One region of the Variovorax sp. V35 genome, then DNA from elsewhere that is predicted to be linked to it. Evidence: riboswitches for the same ligand, from Rfam matches in the RefSeq annotation. Region 1 holds a riboswitch; the other holds the start of a gene.
The links. A riboswitch is a leader RNA that binds a small molecule or an ion and turns the genes downstream of it on or off. The one in region 1 is predicted to bind glycine.

Region 1 (7,966 bases):
AATCGACGCAAGCTTCGACGTCGAGCCTGACAGACAAGAAGAAGGAAAGAGAAGGACGCCATGCACCGAATCGTCGCCCAGGGCAGCAGCCTTGTCGCTGCCGGCTTGCTGGCCACCGCCGGTATCGCGGCCACGCCGGCCGCCGCGCCCGTTGCAGCCGTTGCACCAGCAGCCGCCCCCGCCAATCCCACCAATCCCGTCACCCACCTCGCCGAAGTGGAAAGCGCCGTGCGCGCCTGGGCCGCCGCCTGGTCCGCGCGCGACGTGGAGCGCTACCTCGCGGCCTACGCGAGCGACTTCACCCCCGCGCGCGGCCAGACCCGCGAGCGCTGGGAGGCCGACCGGCGCGCCCGCATCACGGGCAAGTCGCGCATCAGCGTGGGCATCGAGGGGCTGGTGATCAGCGTTCAGGGCACCTCGGCCAGCGCGCAGTTCCGGCAGGTCTACAGCGCCGACGCGCTCACCGAGACCGACCGCAAGACCCTCGAGCTGCAGCGCGTGGGCCCGCGCTGGCTGATCCGCAAGGAGAGCGCGGGCAACTGACGCGCGCCGCCTTGTCCCTGTAAGGCAAATGGTTCACGAAGATGTCACCACTTGCAACGATGCTGCAGCCTTCGACCTCCGAAAGCTGTGGCCGCCATGTTCCCCACCAAGACCGAGAAGGCACGCGACGAACTCCAGGCCGGGCAGCGCACGCTCAGCCAGCGTGAGCGCGCCCTGCTGCTCATGGCCGACGGCCGGCGCTCGCTGACCGACTTCAGCCCGCTGTTCCCCAGCCGCGTCGAGGCCGAGCAGGCGATCCAGGGGCTGATGCAGCGCGGCTACCTGCAGGTCGCGCGCCCGGTCGCGCCACCGCCCGCACCGGCCCCCACGCCCGTCCCCGCCGCCGAGCCGATCCAGGTCGCCACCTCGGCCGACAGCTTCGACGGCAAGCGCTCGCTGGCCACCACGCGCATGTTCCTGTTCGACATCTGCGAGCGCATGTTCGTGCGCCGCGACCCGCGCTTCGCCAACCAGATGCGCGACGCCCTGCGCGAGGCCCGCGACCGCGAGGCCATGCTGACCATCGCCGCGCTGATGCTCTCCGAGATCGAGAAGGCCGCCGGCCCCGAGCGCGCCGACTCGCTGCGCGAGCGCATCGACAAGCTGCTGCCGCCGGCGGAAACCGTGCACTGAGCCGCCAGCCCCGGCCCCGCGATCCACTACACTCGCCGGGTCAGGAGAGAGCCCCGCGCGACGGGGCCGCCGAAGGCGCAGGGGTTCCCCGAACGCTCAGGCAAAAGGACTGACAAGACGCCGGCAACCACCGGCGTTTCCTTGCTGGAGAGAGGCCGTGGCATTGCACGCGGCCCACCGAAGGAGCAAACCCCGATCGTGGGGCGAATCTCTCAGGTAAAGCGGACAGCAGGGGTGGCCCGTGGCGTTGCAGCCATGGATTTCGACTGCCCCTTTGGAGTGCCCCGTGGCTGCTTCCTCCGCTTCCGACGCCCAACTTCTCAAGACACCGCTGTACGACCTCCACGTGGAGCTCGGCGCCCGCATGGTGCCCTTCGCCGGCTACTCCATGCCCGTGCAGTACCCCGCCGGCCTCATGGCCGAGCACAAGCACACGCGCGATGCGGCCGGCCTGTTCGACATCTCGCACATGGGCCAGCTGCGCCTCGTCGGCCCCGATGCCGCCGCCGCTTTCGAAGCCCTGATGCCCGTCGACGTGATCGACCTGCCCGCCGGCAAGCAGCGCTACGGCCTGCTGCTGAACGACGAGGGCGGCATCCTCGACGACCTGATGTTCTTCAACGAAGGCAATGGCTCGCTCTTCGTGATCGTGAACGGCGCCTGCAAGGTGGCCGACATCGCCCACATCCAGGCCAGGATCGGCGCGCGCTGCCAGGTGCAGCCCCTGCCCGACCACGCGCTGCTGGCGCTGCAAGGCCCGCAGGCGGCCGCCACGCTGGCGCGCCTGTCGCCCGGCATCGAGCGCTTCGTGTTCATGACCGGCGGCGCGGTGCAGATCGGCGGCGTCGCGGCCTTCGTCACCCGCAGCGGCTACACCGGCGAAGACGGCTTCGAGATCTCGGTGGCCGCAAAGGACGCCGACGCCCTCGCCCGCCTGCTGCTGGCCCAGCCCGAAGTGAAGCCCGTCGGCCTGGGCGCGCGCAACTCGCTGCGGCTCGAAGCCGGCCTGTGCCTGTACGGCAACGACATCGACACCACCACCACCCCGGTCGAAGCCTCCCTCAACTGGGCGATCCAGAAGGTGCGCCGCGCCGGCGGTGCGCGCGAAGGCGGCTTTCCGGGCGCGGCCAAGGTGCTGGCCCAGCTGGCCGCCGTCGCCTCGGGCGCTGCCGGCCACACCGACCACAAGACGCTCACGCGCAAGCGCGTCGGCCTCGTGGCGCTCGAACGCATTCCGGTGCGCGACGGCACGCTGCTGCAGTCGCTCGAAGGCCACGACATCGGCGCCGTCACCAGCGGCCTGCTCGGCCCCACGGCCGACCGCTGCGTGGCCATGGGCTACGTGGCCGCCGCCTTTGCCGAGCCCGGCACGCGCGTGCAGGCCATCGTGCGCGGCAAGCCGGTGCCGATGGAAGTCTCGACCATGCCCTTCGTTCCGACGCGCTACTACCGCGGCTGACCGACACTGAACACCGCAGACCCGGCTAGGCTCTGCACCCCGATTCCATTTTTTCCACGAGGAGTTTTTTCATGAGCATCAAATACACCAAGGACCACGAATGGGTGGCGGCCGAAGGCGGCGCCGCCACCGTCGGCATCACCGTGCATGCGCAGGACGCGCTGGGCGACGTGGTGTTCGTCGACCTGCCTGAAGTGGGCAAGACCTTCGCGCAAGGCGAGGTCGCCGGTGTGGTCGAGTCGGTGAAGGCCGCCGCCGATGTGTTCATGCCCGTGTCGGGCGAGATCACCGAAGTGAACGAAGCGCTGCGCGCCGACCCGTCGCTGGCCAACAGCGACCCGCTGGCCGCCGGCTGGTTCTTCAAGGTCAAGCTGAGCGAGCCCGCGCAGCTCGACGCCCTGCTCGACGCCGCCAGCTACGACAAGTTCGCCGCCGAATCCTGATCCGCTGAACAGCAGCTTCCTCGCACCTTCGTTCCTTCTCCCCGAGCCTTCACCGCCATGCCGATTCCCGCCCTTCCCTCTTTGCAAGAACTAGAGAACGCCGAAGAATTCCTCGCCCGCCACATCGGCATCGATGCGGCGGACGAGGCGCGCATGCTGCCGGTGATCGGCTCGGAAACGCGCGCGGAGCTCATCGACGGCATCGTGCCCGCGGCCATCCGCCGCGCCCGGCCGATGCGCCTGCCCGCGCCGGTCACCGAGGCCGACGCGCTGGCCGAGCTGAAGACGCTGGCGTCGAAGAACAAGGTGTTCAAGAGCTTCATCGGCCAGGGCTACTACGGCACGCACACGCCGGGCGTGATCCTGCGCAACATCCTGGAGAACCCCGCCTGGTACACCGCCTACACGCCCTACCAGGCCGAGATCTCGCAGGGCCGCATGGAAGCCCTGCTCAACTTCCAGACGATGGTGTGCGACCTCACGGGCATGGCCATCGCCAATGCCTCGATGCTCGACGAGGCCACGGCCGCCGCCGAGGCCATGACGCTCGCCAAGCGCAGCGTGAAAAGCAAGAGCAACGTGTTCCTCGTGTCGGGCGACTGCCACCCGCAGACCATCGAGGTCATCAAGACGCGCGCCGCCCCGCTGGGCATCGAAGTCAAGGTGAGCACCGTGTCGGAAACGCTGCCGCACCTGATGGTGAGCGGCGAGTTCTTCGGCGTGCTCGCGCAGTACCCCGCCACCACTGGCCACGTGCACGACCTGCGCCCGCTCGCGGGCCACGCGCACCAGTGCGATGCCGCCTTCATCGTCGCGGCCGACCTGCTGGCGCTGACGTTGCTGGTCGCCCCCGGCGAGTTCGATGCCGACATCGTCTGCGGTACCACGCAGCGTTTCGGCATGCCGCTGTGCAACGGCGGCCCGCACGCCGCCTACCTGGCCTGCCGCGATTCGTTCAAGCGATCGCTGCCCGGCCGCCTCGTCGGCGTGAGCGTCGACACGCACGGCCAGCCCGCCTACCGCCTCGCGCTGCAGACGCGCGAGCAGCACATCCGCCGCGAGAAGGCCACCTCGAACATCTGCACCGCGCAGGTGCTGCCGGCCGTGGTCGCCAGCATGTACGCCGTGTACCACGGCCCCGACGGCCTCACGCGCATCGCACAGCGCGTGGCCGTGCTCACCGCCATCCTCGCCAAGGGCCTGTCGCAGATGGGCCGCGAGCCGGTGAACACCACCGCCTTCGACTCGCTGACGATCCGCACCGGCGACGACACGGCCGCGATCATCGAGCGCGCACAGGCCGGCGGCGTCAACCTGCGCCAACGCCTGCAGCAGCACCTGGGCATCTCGCTGGACGAAACCACCACGCGCGCCGACATCGAAACCCTGTGGGCCCTGTTCGTGCCCGCCGGCACCGCGATGCCGCGCTTCGACGAACTGGCCGCCAGCACCACGCCGCTGATTCCCGAGGACCTGCGCCGCACCAGCGCCTTCCTCACGCACCCGGTGTTCAACACCCACAAGAGCGAAACCGCGATGCTGCGCTACATCCGCAGCCTGTCGGACAAGGACCTCGCGCTCGACCGCAGCATGATCCCGCTGGGCAGCTGCACCATGAAGCTCAACGCGACCAGCGAGATGATCCCCATCACCTGGCCCGAGTTCGCCAACATCCACCCCTTCGCGCCCGCCGACCAGCTGCAGGGCTACGCCCAGCTCGACGCGCAGCTGCGCGCCTGGCTGTGCGAGGCCACCGGCTACGCGGGCATCAGCCTGCAGCCCAATGCGGGTTCGCAGGGCGAGTACGCGGGCCTGCTGGCCATCAAGTCCTTCCATGAAGCCAAGGGCCAGGGCCACCGCAACATCTGCCTGATTCCCTCGTCGGCGCACGGCACCAACCCGGCCAGCGCCCAGATGGTGGGCCTGCAGGTGGTGGTGACGGCCTGCGACGCGCAGGGCAACGTCGACATGGACGACCTGAAGCGCGCCTGCGAAAAGCACAGCGCCCACCTGGCCGCCGTGATGATCACCTACCCCAGCACGCACGGCGTGTTCGAAACCCGCGTGAAGGAACTGTGCGAGCTCGTGCATGAGCACGGCGGCCGCGTGTACGTCGACGGCGCCAACATGAACGCGCTGGTTGGCGTGGCGGCACCGGGCGAGTTCGGCGGCGACGTGAGCCACCTGAACCTGCACAAGACCTTCTGCATTCCGCACGGCGGTGGCGGCCCGGGCGTCGGTCCGGTCTGCGTGGTCGAAGACCTCGTGCCCTACCTGCCGGGCCACGCCACGGCCGGCGTGCCCTCGAACGGCGTGGGCGCCGTGTCGGCCGCGCCGCTGGGCAATGCAGCCGTGCTGCCGATCAGCTGGATGTACTGCCGCATGATGGGCGCCAAGGGCCTGCAGGCCGCGACCGAAACGGCCATCCTCAGCGCCAACTACATCAGCGCCCGCCTGAAGGACCACTACCCCACGCTGTACGCGAGCCCCAACGGCCACGTCGCGCACGAGTGCATCCTCGACCTGCGCCCGTTGAAGGACACCAGCGGCGTCACCGCCGAAGACGTGGCCAAGCGCCTCATCGACTACGGCTTCCACGCGCCCACGCTGAGCTTCCCCGTGCCCGGCACGCTGATGGTGGAGCCCACCGAAAGCGAACCGCTGGCCGAGCTCGACCGTTTCGTCGACGCGATGATCGCCATCCGCGGAGAAATCCGCCGCGTGGAAGAAGGCGTCTGGTCGAAGGACGACAACCCGCTCAAGCACGCGCCGCACACCGCCGCCAGCCTGCTCGGCACGGAGTGGAGCCACCCGTACTCGCGCGAACTCGGCGCGTTCCCGCTGGCCGAACTCAAGCAGGCCAAGTACTGGCCGCCGATCGGGCGCGTCGACAACGTCTACGGCGACCGCAACCTGTTCTGCAGCTGCGTGCCGGTGGGCGAGTACCAGGAAACCGAAGAGGCCTGACGAAGGCGAGGCGGCGCAAGCCGCCCGCCGTTCAGCCTTCGCGCCGGTACATCGCCCACTTCACGGTGAGCAGGTCCGCGGCGATCTTCGCGGCGTTCACGCCCGCGTAGGTTTCGGACGGATCGAAGGCGAAGGCCGCCTGGTAGCGCTTGATGTGCGCGTAGTCCCGATCGAAGGTCATCGGGCCCATGAGTTCGGTCGGGTCGGTGCCGGCGGGAAGCGCCAGGAATTTCCCGGGGTCGGTGGTGCTCTGGTAAAGATCGACGCTCATCAGGTTCATGGCTTGCCCTCGAAGTCGTAGGCGCAAATCATCTCGACCCTTCGCGCCGCATGCAATCGGCCCGCGCCTACAGGGCGTGCAGGCGGGGCGCTGTCAGTGCATCGCGCCTCAGGGCTGCTTCTTCTTCGCGATCTCGCCGGTGGCGATCTGCGCGCGCAGCCCGCGCAGGCTGGCCTTCATCTTGCGCTCGTTCTCGGGCCCCATGCGCACCAGGATCTTCTGGCCGGCCGAGAGCGACTCGAGCTTCGGGTCGGCGTATTCGTAGCGCACCCAGGGTCGCTGCGAGGGGATGTCGCCCTTCACCTCGACCAGCTTCACCTGCACCGGGCCCGTGGGTTCGGGCGCTTGCAGCAGGTGGTCGATCACGGCGATGAAGCGGTCGTTGAAATAGCGGCCCGGATAGCCCAGCTCTTCGTACGCCTGCTGGAACAGCGGGTACAGCCGCGCATACACCGCCGCCGCCTTGGCCGGATCGACAGCCCCGGCCAGCATCACGATGCCGTTGTAGCGCGCCGCGTTGTTCGCCGCGATGGTCTGCACGCCGCCCTGCTGCGGCCCCTCGGTGATGAAGCGCTGCGGCGCGGGCTGCACGGGCCACTTGCTGGCGGGTGCCTGCTCGCGCGGCAGGTTGTCGACGGTGGCGACGAAGCGCCGCACCACGCCGTCGGACTGCAGGTAGGCCGCCACGGCCTTGCCGCCCAGCAGCTCGGTGAGCGCCTTCATCACGCGCGAGTCGGAATTGCCCAGCGCGGGCAGCGCGGCATCGGGCGGGGCCAATGCTTCGACCGGGTTCTGCGGGCCCTTCGGCTCTTCGGCCTTCGGTGGCTCGGGGGGCGCGTCGGTCGGGGCGACGGCCACGGGCGCGGTCGGCAGCGGCGCCAGTTGCTGCTGCTGGTACCAGCGCCAGCCGAAATAAGCCGCCACCAGCACGACCAGCGCCAGGCCGACGATGGTGCCCATCGGCGCTTCCTTGCGGGGTCGGAATTCGGGGGTGTCGCGGGGGGAGTCGGCGTCGGACATGGGCGGTTTCCTTTTGCGGGATGGCAGTGGGGAGACGAAAGGCAATGGTGCACCAGGATGGCCTGCACGGCCCGCACGATCGCCACGTTCTCGTAACCCCCTGTGACGCCCCACCTGCGCCGAAGTTCAGTCGCTCAACCCCTCATTCGCCGCCGATGCGCACCACATGCGCCTCGCGCGGATCGACGCGGCCCGCGTGCAGGTCGGCGATCACGGCCTGCGCATGCGCGAAGCCGCGGCCCTGCGCCAGCGTCATCCAGCGGTTGCCCGGGCGGCTCAGCTCCGCGATGAAGCGGCCCTGCGCGTCGTTGAAGCGGCGATTGACCTCCTGCGGCCCCCAGTCGGCATTGCGCTTGCGGATCTGCACGGGCGCGAAGTAGAGCTTCGGCGTGGGGCCGGGCAGCGCGCTGGTGTCGCCGAGGAATTCGGTCTTCTGCGCCGAGCCCGCATAGCAGTCGTACACCAGCGATTCGCCGAAGTGGTGGTGCACGGTGGCGCGCAGGTCGTCGTGGCCCGCGAAGTCGACGTACAGCGTGGGCACGTCGGCCGCCAGCGTGGCGATCTCGCCGTAGGCCACCGTGCGGTCGTAGCAACCCAGCGCCTCGACGAAGGCGCGGTTGC
Region 2 (7,966 bases), 2.2 Mb from region 1:
CGAGGCCCTCGCAAAACTCGGGCGCAACGCGATGAAGAACCCGTCCCGCACCGCCAGCCTGAGACGCCACTGAAAATACCGAGCCAACCGGCAGATCGATGGAGCAAGGCCGAGCTGCATAGGAAGGTGCCAACGCTCCCATGAATTCGGACAAGGCGGGAACAGAATCAAAATGCGCCAGCCGTGCCGGCAAACGCCCCTCGGCCGCACCGAATTTCAAATAGTGCAGCAACGGGCTCAATTGCGTGGCGGCGACATCGGGGTATTCATCCAGATACCACTGCGGATCGAACCTCACGCTGGGCGCGTCCCCTGCACGCTCTCCAATTTCGAGATAGTGGGCCAGCGGGTTCTTTTCCGCCGCACGCAATTCGGGATGGCGATCCAGGTACCAGGTGGTATCGAACATGGGATTGGGATTTCCCCTCAGGAATCCCCCTCCCAGATAGTGCTCCCACGGGTTGGCGATCAGTGCACGGTCCGGCAGCCCCTTGAGGTACCAGGCTGCGTCGAAAAGCTCCACCAGCTGCGGCGTCTTGCGCGGCAGCCGCTTGCGAAGCGCCCCTTTTGCGGCGTCCAGCAAGCTCTCTTTCTTTTCCTTGATGGAAGGCGAACTTTTCACGGCTGCGCGGCCCTGATGTCGTCCGGACGACCGATGGCGATCCCCTTGCACAGGCACCCGTACGCGACCAGCCCGTTGAAGTCAGCAAGTTGTCTCATCTGGAATCGGAATATTTTTGAGATGGCCCGCGTGGGAAGGGCTCTGAAGAAAACGCCGCAAACCGGCTGCTGGTCGACCTGTGTTCAGCCGGGAATTTCGGCGCTCAGGAAGGTCGGCGCTGCCGCGTCCTTGGCGGACAGCTTCGGCGCGATGCCCGTGTCAGGCCACTCGATCGCCAACGTGGGGTCGTTCCACGCAATGCAGCGCTCGTGCGCCGGTGCGTAGTAGTCCGTCGTCTTGTACAGAAAATCAGCCGACTCGCTGAGCACCAGGAAGCCGTGCGCGAGACCCGGCGGAACCCACAACTGCCGATGGTTGTCTTCCGACAGTTCACTGCCCACCCATTGCCCGAAGGTCGGCGACGACCGACGGATGTCCACCGCCACGTCGAACACCGCCCCTCGAACCACGCGCACCAGTTTTCCCTGTGGTTGCTGCACCTGATAATGGAGGCCTCGCAAGACCCCCTTGGTGGAGCGCGAGTGGTTGTCCTGAACGAAGTCGACGCGCTGGCCGACGGCTTCGTCGAAAGCCTTCTGATTGAAGCTCTCGAAGAAAAACCCGCGTGCGTCGCCGAACACCTTGGGTTCGATCAGCAACACGTCGGCGATGGCCGTCTGCGTGACCTTCATGAGCGCACACCTTCGGCCAGCAAATGACTGAGGTACTTGCCGTAGCCATTCTTCTGCAACGGTGCTGCAAGCTTGGCCAGTTGTTCGTTGTCGATGAACCCATGGCGCCACGCGATCTCTTCGGGGCAAGCGATCTTGAGCCCTTGCCGATGCTCCAGGGTCGCGATGAACTGCCCGGCCTCAAGGAGGCTTTCATGCGTGCCGGTGTCCAGCCATGCATAGCCGCGCTGCATGATCTGCACGTTGAGCCGGCCAAGATCGAGGTACGCCTGATTGACGGCCGTGATCTCGAGCTCGCCTCGTGCACTCGGCTTCACGGCCTTGGCGATGTCGATGACCTGGTTGTCGTAGAAGTACAGGCCCGTCACGGCGTAGTTGCTCTTGGGCTTGAGCGGCTTTTCCTCGATGCTGCTGGCCTTGCCTTGTGCATCGAATGCGACCACTCCATACCGCTCCGGGTCATGCACGTGGTACGCGAAAACAGTGGCTCCCGCGTCCTGCGCGTCGGCGCCGCCCAGCAGATGGGCAAAGTCATGCCCATAGAAGATGTTGTCCCCCAACACCAGCGCGCTCGGCGAGTTCCCCACGAACTTGTCGCCGATGATGAACGCCTGCGCCAGGCCATCGGGACTCGGCTGCACCGCGTACTGCAGGTTGATGCCCCACTGGCTGCCGTCGCCCAGCAGCTGCTGGAAGCGCGGCGTGTCCTGCGGCGTGCTGATGATCAGGATGTCGCGCATGCCGCCGAGCATCAGGGTGCTCAGCGGGTAATAGATCATGGGCTTGTCGTACACCGGCAGCAGTTGCTTGCTCATGGCGAGCGTGGCCGGGTGCAGGCGGGTGCCGGAGCCACCGGCAAGGATGATGCCTTTGCGTTGCGTCATGGGAGTCTTCTTCTGTGAGGGGCAGGAAAAATCAGTCGGTCAGAGCGTCTCGCGCAGCATGCGTGCCACGCCTTCCTGCCAGGGCGGCAGTCGCAGGCCGAAGGTGGTCTGCAGCTTGGTGGTGTCGAGCCGCGAGTTGTGCGGGCGCTTCGCGGGCGTCGGAAAGGCGCTGGTGGGCACGGCCTCCACGGCCTGCGGGCCGGCCTTGAGTTCGACGCCGGCCTGCTGCGCCATCTCGAGCACGAAGCGCGCGTAGCCGTGCCACGTGGTCTCGCCGCCGGCGATGGCGTGGTACAGCCCGGCCTTGGTCGGGTCTTGCAAGGTGGCGCGGATGGCGTGCGCAGTGATGTCGGCCAGCAACTCAGCCCCGGTGGGGGCGCCGAACTGGTCGTCGATGACCGTGAGCTTGTCGCGCTCCTTGGCCAGGCGCAGCATGGTCTTGGCGAAGTTGCCGCCGCGTGCGGCGTACACCCAGCTGGTGCGAAAGATCAGGTGCTTCGCGCAATGCTGCGCCACCAGCTGCTCGCCTTCGAGCTTGGTCTGGCCGTACACGCTGAGCGGGCCGGTCGCGTCTTCCTCTTTCCAGGGCCTAGTGCCGCTGCCGTCGAAGACGTAGTCGGTGGAGTAATGCACCATCAGCGCGCCGATCTGCTGCGCCGCCTCGGCCACCACGCCGGGCGAGGTGGCGTTGAGCTTGCGCGCGAAGTCGGGCTCGCTCTCGGCCTTGTCGACGGCGGTGTGCGCGGCGGCATTGACGATGACGTCGGGGCGCACCGCCAGCACGGTTGCAGCCAGCTGCTCGGGACGGCTGAAGTCGGCGTGGAAGTCGGTGCTGTCGAAGTCCAGTGCGACCACTTCGCCGAGCGGCGCGAGGCTGCGCTGCAGCTCCCAGCCGACCTGTCCACCTTTGCCGAGCAGCAGCAACTTCATGCGGAAGCCTTTGCGGGTGCGGCGTCGTACTGCTTCTCGACCCATTCGCGGTACGCGCCGCTTTGCACGTTGCGCACCCACTCGCCATTGGCGAGGTACCACTGGACGGTCTTGCGGATGCCGGTGTCGAAGGTCTCGGCGGGCTTCCAGCCGAGTTCGGCCTCGAGCTTGCGTGCATCGATGGCGTAGCGGCGGTCGTGGCCCGGGCGGTCCGTGACGTAGGTGATCTGTTCCTTGTACGGCTTGCCGTCGGCGCGGGGGCTCAGTTCGTCGAGCAGCGCGCACACGGTGTTGACGATCTCGATGTTGGGCTTCTCGTTCCAGCCGCCGACGTTGTAGGTCTCGCCGAGCTTGCCGGCCTCGAGCACGCGGCGGATGGCGCTGCAGTGGTCCTTCACGTAGAGCCAGTCGCGCACCTGCATGCCGTCGCCGTACACGGGCAGGTTCTTGCCGGCCAATGCGTTGACGATCATCAGCGGGATCAGCTTCTCGGGGAAGTGGAACGGGCCGTAGTTGTTCGAGCAGTTGGTGGTGACCACCGGCAGGCCGTAGGTGTGGTGCCAGGCGCGCACGAGGTGGTCGCTGGCGGCCTTGCTGGCCGAGTACGGGCTGTTGGGCTCGTACTTGTTCTCTTCGGTGAAGGCCGGGTCGGTCTTGGAGAGCGAGCCGTAGACCTCGTCGGTCGACACGTGCAGGAAGCGGAAGGCGGCCTTCTGGTCGGCCGGCAAGGCGTTCCAGTAGCCGCGCACCGATTCGAGCAGGCGGAAAGTGCCGAGCACGTTGGTCTGCACGAAGTCTTCCGGACCGTGGATCGAACGATCCACGTGCGATTCCGCGGCAAAGTTCACGACGGCACGGGGTTTGTGCTCGGCCAGCAGGCGATCGAGCAGCGCGCTGTCGCCGATGTCGCCTTGCACGAAGACATGGTTCGCGTTGCCTTTGAGCGACGCCAGGGTCTCGAGGTTGCCTGCGTAGGTCAGCTTGTCGAGGTTCACGACGGGCTCGTTGCCCTGCGCGATCCAGTCGAGCACGAAATTGGCGCCAATGAAGCCTGCGCCGCCGGTAACCAGGATCATGGAGTCCCCTGCATGTAGAAAAAAGTTTGCTTTACCAAAAATCAACATTCAATTATCCCATCGGTGTGAAGTGCCGATGTACAGGGCTTGGCCGGCTTGCGGGGCCCGCCTACAATCGCCAACAATTGCAGGAGAGCGGGCCTCCACGGAGGCCCTACCGAAGGCGCAAACTCCCATAAACGCTCAGGTCGGCCCGACGAAATTCCAGGCAACGCCCAGGAACTTCGGCAAGGGGTCAGTACTGCACTCATCGATACGGCCGTCTGGAGAGCCGCCACGCCATGTGGCGCACCGAAGGAGCAAACCCGCTGCGGGTGCAGCAGGGTGAATCTCTCAGGTACCGAGGACAGGGGGAGCGGCAACTTGGACATCGGTCGTCCGGTTGCTTGCTATTTTTTCAATAGCACTCCACGCCCGCCGTTCAAGCGCTGCAAACTCAAAGGTACTTGCAATGCGTGTGATCGTTCTTGGCGCCGGCCTGCTCGGCGTGACTTCGGCCTACTACCTCCAGCAACTCGGCCACGAGGTGACCGTGATCGACCGGCAGGCCACCCCGGCCGCCGAAACCAGCTTCGCCAACGGCGGCCAGATCTCGGTCAGCCATGCCGAACCGTGGGCCAATCCGAGCGCGCCGCTGAAGGTGCTGCAATGGCTCGGCAAGGAAGACGCGCCGCTGCTCTTTCGCATCCGCGCCGACATGCGCCAATGGCTCTGGGGCCTGCAGTTCCTGCGCGAATGCACCCCCGCGCGCACCCGCCACAACATCGAACAGATCGTTCGTCTCGGTACATACAGCCGGGAAATGTTGCAGCAATTGCGTCGAGACACCGGCCTGAACTATGACCAGCGCACGCAAGGCATCCTGCACTTCTACACGACGCAAAAAGAATTCGACGGCGCCCTCGCGCCCGCCGAGCAGATGCGCGCCCTGGGCTGCGAGCGGCTGGTCATCTCCGCCGACGAGGCCATCAAGATCGAACCCGCCCTCGCCCACATCCGCCCCCAACTCGCCGGCGCCACGTACACCGCCGAAGACGAATCGGGCGACGCCAACCGCTTCGCGCGCGAACTCGTGAAGCTGGCCGAGGCGGCCGGCGTGAAGTTCCTCATGAGCCACACGGTGACCGCGCTGCGCGAAGCCGGCGGCAGCATCGACCACGTCGAGGCGACCGACAACGAAGGCCGCTTCCAGCGCATCCGCGGCGATGCCTTCGTGCTCGCGATGGGTTCGCTGAGTCCGTTGTACGCCGCGCCGCTGGGCATCCGCCTGCCGATCTACCCCGCCAAGGGCTACTCGGTGACGCTGCCCGTGAAGGACGCGTCGAAGGCGCACCAGGTCTCGCTGACCGACGACGAATACAAGCTGGTGTTCTCGCGCTACACCTCCGAATCGGGCGACCGCCTGCGCATCGCCGGCACGGCCGAGCTCAACGGCTACGACCGCGACCTGAACCGCGTGCGTTGCGAAGCCATCGTGCGGCGCGTCGAGGAGCTCTTCCCCGGCGCCGGCGACACCGAGCGCGCGCAGTTCTGGACCGGCCTGCGCCCGGCCACGCCGAGCAACGTGCCGCTGATCGGCAAGACCAAGCTGCCGAACCTGTTCCTCAACACCGGCCACGGCACGCTCGGCTGGACGCACGCCTGCGGCTCGGGCAAGTCGATCGCGCGCATCGTGAGCGGGCTGGCGCCCGAGGTCGATTTCGCGTTCGCCGGCATGCCGGCGCCCGCGCCGCGCGCCGTGCAGCCCGCACTGGGCTGACACGCCACGCGCCCCGGGTCATGCCTTGAACGTGACACAGGGCTTGAGCCGCACGGCGCAGCGGATGAGCCCCGCGCTTTCCTGCGCCTCGATCACCACGCCGATCGGCTTGTAGGCCTGCGGCGCCTCCTCGATGCGGCGCTCTTCGCGCAGCGTCACGCATTGCCAGCTGGCTTCGGTGTCGCCGGGCGCAGGCCGCATCGCGCGCACTTCCTGCCGACGCATGCGCCGGCCGGCACCATGGCTGCACGACCACAGCCAGTCCTCATGCCCCAGCCCGGTCGCAAGGTACGAGTGATCGCCCATCGACCCGGGAATCAGCGCGAGGTCGCCCGCATGCGCCGGCGTCGCGCCCTTGCGATGGATGTTCATGCCGTGCTCGCGCAGCACCACGTTGTGCGGCACGTCGACCACCAGCGTCGACGCCGTGGCGCCCAGCAGCTCGGCGAAGTCCTTGCGCACCAGCTCGGCCAGCACGACCCGGTTGGCCCACGCATAGCGCGCGGCCACGCCCATGGCTTCGAGGTACTCCTGCGCCAGCGGCCCGGCCAGCCCGTACAGCCCGCTCTTCGGATGGCGCAGGCCCTGCGGCCATTCAGCCCGCGCGCGGCCCATCCAGCGGCCGCCGACATGGAACCCGATGTCGCGCGAGCCGCTGTGGATCATCACCACGACTTCGCCGGCCTTGAGCCCCGCGCGGTAGGCCGCGTGCCGGTCCATCACCTGGTCGACCACCTGCAGCTCGACGAAGTGGTTGCCGCTGCCCGGCGTGCCGAGGCACGGGTCGCGAAACACCTCGTGGCGCGCGCCGGTGTAGGCCGGCGGTGCGTGCCGCGACTGACCGCCGAAGCTCGCCAGGCCGATGCACGCGCCGATCTCGGCCTGCAGCCGGTCGCGGTCGCAGGCCGCCCAGAGCCCGTCGTTGCGCACGGCGTCCAAGAACGCCGCCGGCCCTTCGTCGAACAGCGCGCGAAACGCCGCCGTGTGCACCGGCACGTCGCGCCCGTTGTCGAGCAGGCTGCGCGTGAGCCGCGCGAGCAGCTGCGTCTTGTGCGGCGCCACCTGGTCCAGCGTGAGGCCGGTGGTCAGCAGGCGCATGCCGCAGTTGATGTCGGTGCCGACCGCGGCGGGGATCACGAAGTCGCCATCGGTCGCGACGACGCTGCCCACCGGCGCGACCGAGCCCGGATGGAAGTCCGGCGTCGCGCAGGCCTTGCACACGCCGTGCGCGCCGTCGGGCGAGCGCACGCTGGCGAAGGCCAGCAGCTGGTTCACGGCTTTTTCTTCCAGCGGCAGGCTCTGCGGCAGAAGCACGGTCGCCTGCGCGGCTTCGTTGCGCAGGTGATAGATGCCGTCGCGGTAGTCGACGGCGATGTGGGCGCGCGAAAAGGCGCGCTGGAGTCTCGAAAAATGACTGTGGGTAGGGCTGCCCATGGCTGCAATTCCATTCGGGGAAACCGTGTCGGTTTCCGGGCCCCGTCACATCGCGTGGCGGGGCGAAAGAGATCGACCGCGTGCCTCGGGGCGCGCGGATCACTCTTTCTTGCAGCAGCAGAGATTCAAGAAAGCGGGCGGATTCTAGCGACGCGAAGCGCCTGCGAAAACAACGCGCAGGCGCGCGCGTCGTTTTTTCCCGTCAGTCAGCCAGTCAGTCAGTCCGGCGCAGTGAACACCGTCAGCACGCCGGTGTAGCCGTACAGGTGATGGCGCGCGATCTCGCCGGCGGCGAAGAAGCCGACCAGCGGCACGTCGCCCAGCGCATGCCGCACGATCTGCAATTCGGCGCCCGGCGCACCGAAGTGCGGGCCGCCGCGCCCCGAGCAGCTCACGTACACCGCGCCTGCGATGCGCCGCGCCGGATGCGGCGCGGCCTCGGCCTCGCCGGCCGCCACGGCGCGCGCGGTGGCCAGCGTCTGTTCTTCGGGCTCGAGCTCTTCGCGGATCTCGGCGCAGATGCGCATCAG

Region 2: another riboswitch for glycine. It lies ahead of ACAM42_RS03675 (D-amino acid dehydrogenase); the one in region 1 lies ahead of gcvT (glycine cleavage system aminomethyltransferase GcvT).

Annotation. Positions count from the first base shown of each region.
Region 1 is NZ_AP028666.1:2,978,544-2,986,509, reverse strand. It holds gene ACAM42_RS13820 (hypothetical protein) at 61-543, shown strand; gene ACAM42_RS13815 (hypothetical protein) at 640-1,176, shown strand; glycine riboswitch at 1,208-1,294, shown strand; glycine riboswitch at 1,311-1,415, shown strand; gene gcvT (glycine cleavage system aminomethyltransferase GcvT) at 1,463-2,635, shown strand; gene gcvH (glycine cleavage system protein GcvH) at 2,707-3,078, shown strand; gene gcvP (aminomethyl-transferring glycine dehydrogenase) at 3,136-6,045, shown strand; gene ACAM42_RS13795 (hypothetical protein) at 6,077-6,325, opposite strand; gene ACAM42_RS13790 (DUF3014 domain-containing protein) at 6,434-7,345, opposite strand; gene ACAM42_RS13785 (DUF2855 family protein) at 7,488-7,966, opposite strand, start outside.
Region 2 is NZ_AP028666.1:815,003-822,968, reverse strand. It holds gene ACAM42_RS03700 (DUF563 domain-containing protein) at 1-622, opposite strand, end outside; gene rfbC (dTDP-4-dehydrorhamnose 3,5-epimerase) at 805-1,353, opposite strand; gene rfbA (glucose-1-phosphate thymidylyltransferase RfbA) at 1,350-2,237, opposite strand; gene rfbD (dTDP-4-dehydrorhamnose reductase) at 2,277-3,167, opposite strand; gene rfbB (dTDP-glucose 4,6-dehydratase) at 3,164-4,243, opposite strand; glycine riboswitch at 4,362-4,452, shown strand; glycine riboswitch at 4,497-4,603, shown strand; gene ACAM42_RS03675 (D-amino acid dehydrogenase) at 4,695-6,002, shown strand; gene ACAM42_RS03670 (RtcB family protein) at 6,021-7,436, opposite strand; gene ACAM42_RS03665 (FIST C-terminal domain-containing protein) at 7,655-7,966, opposite strand, start outside.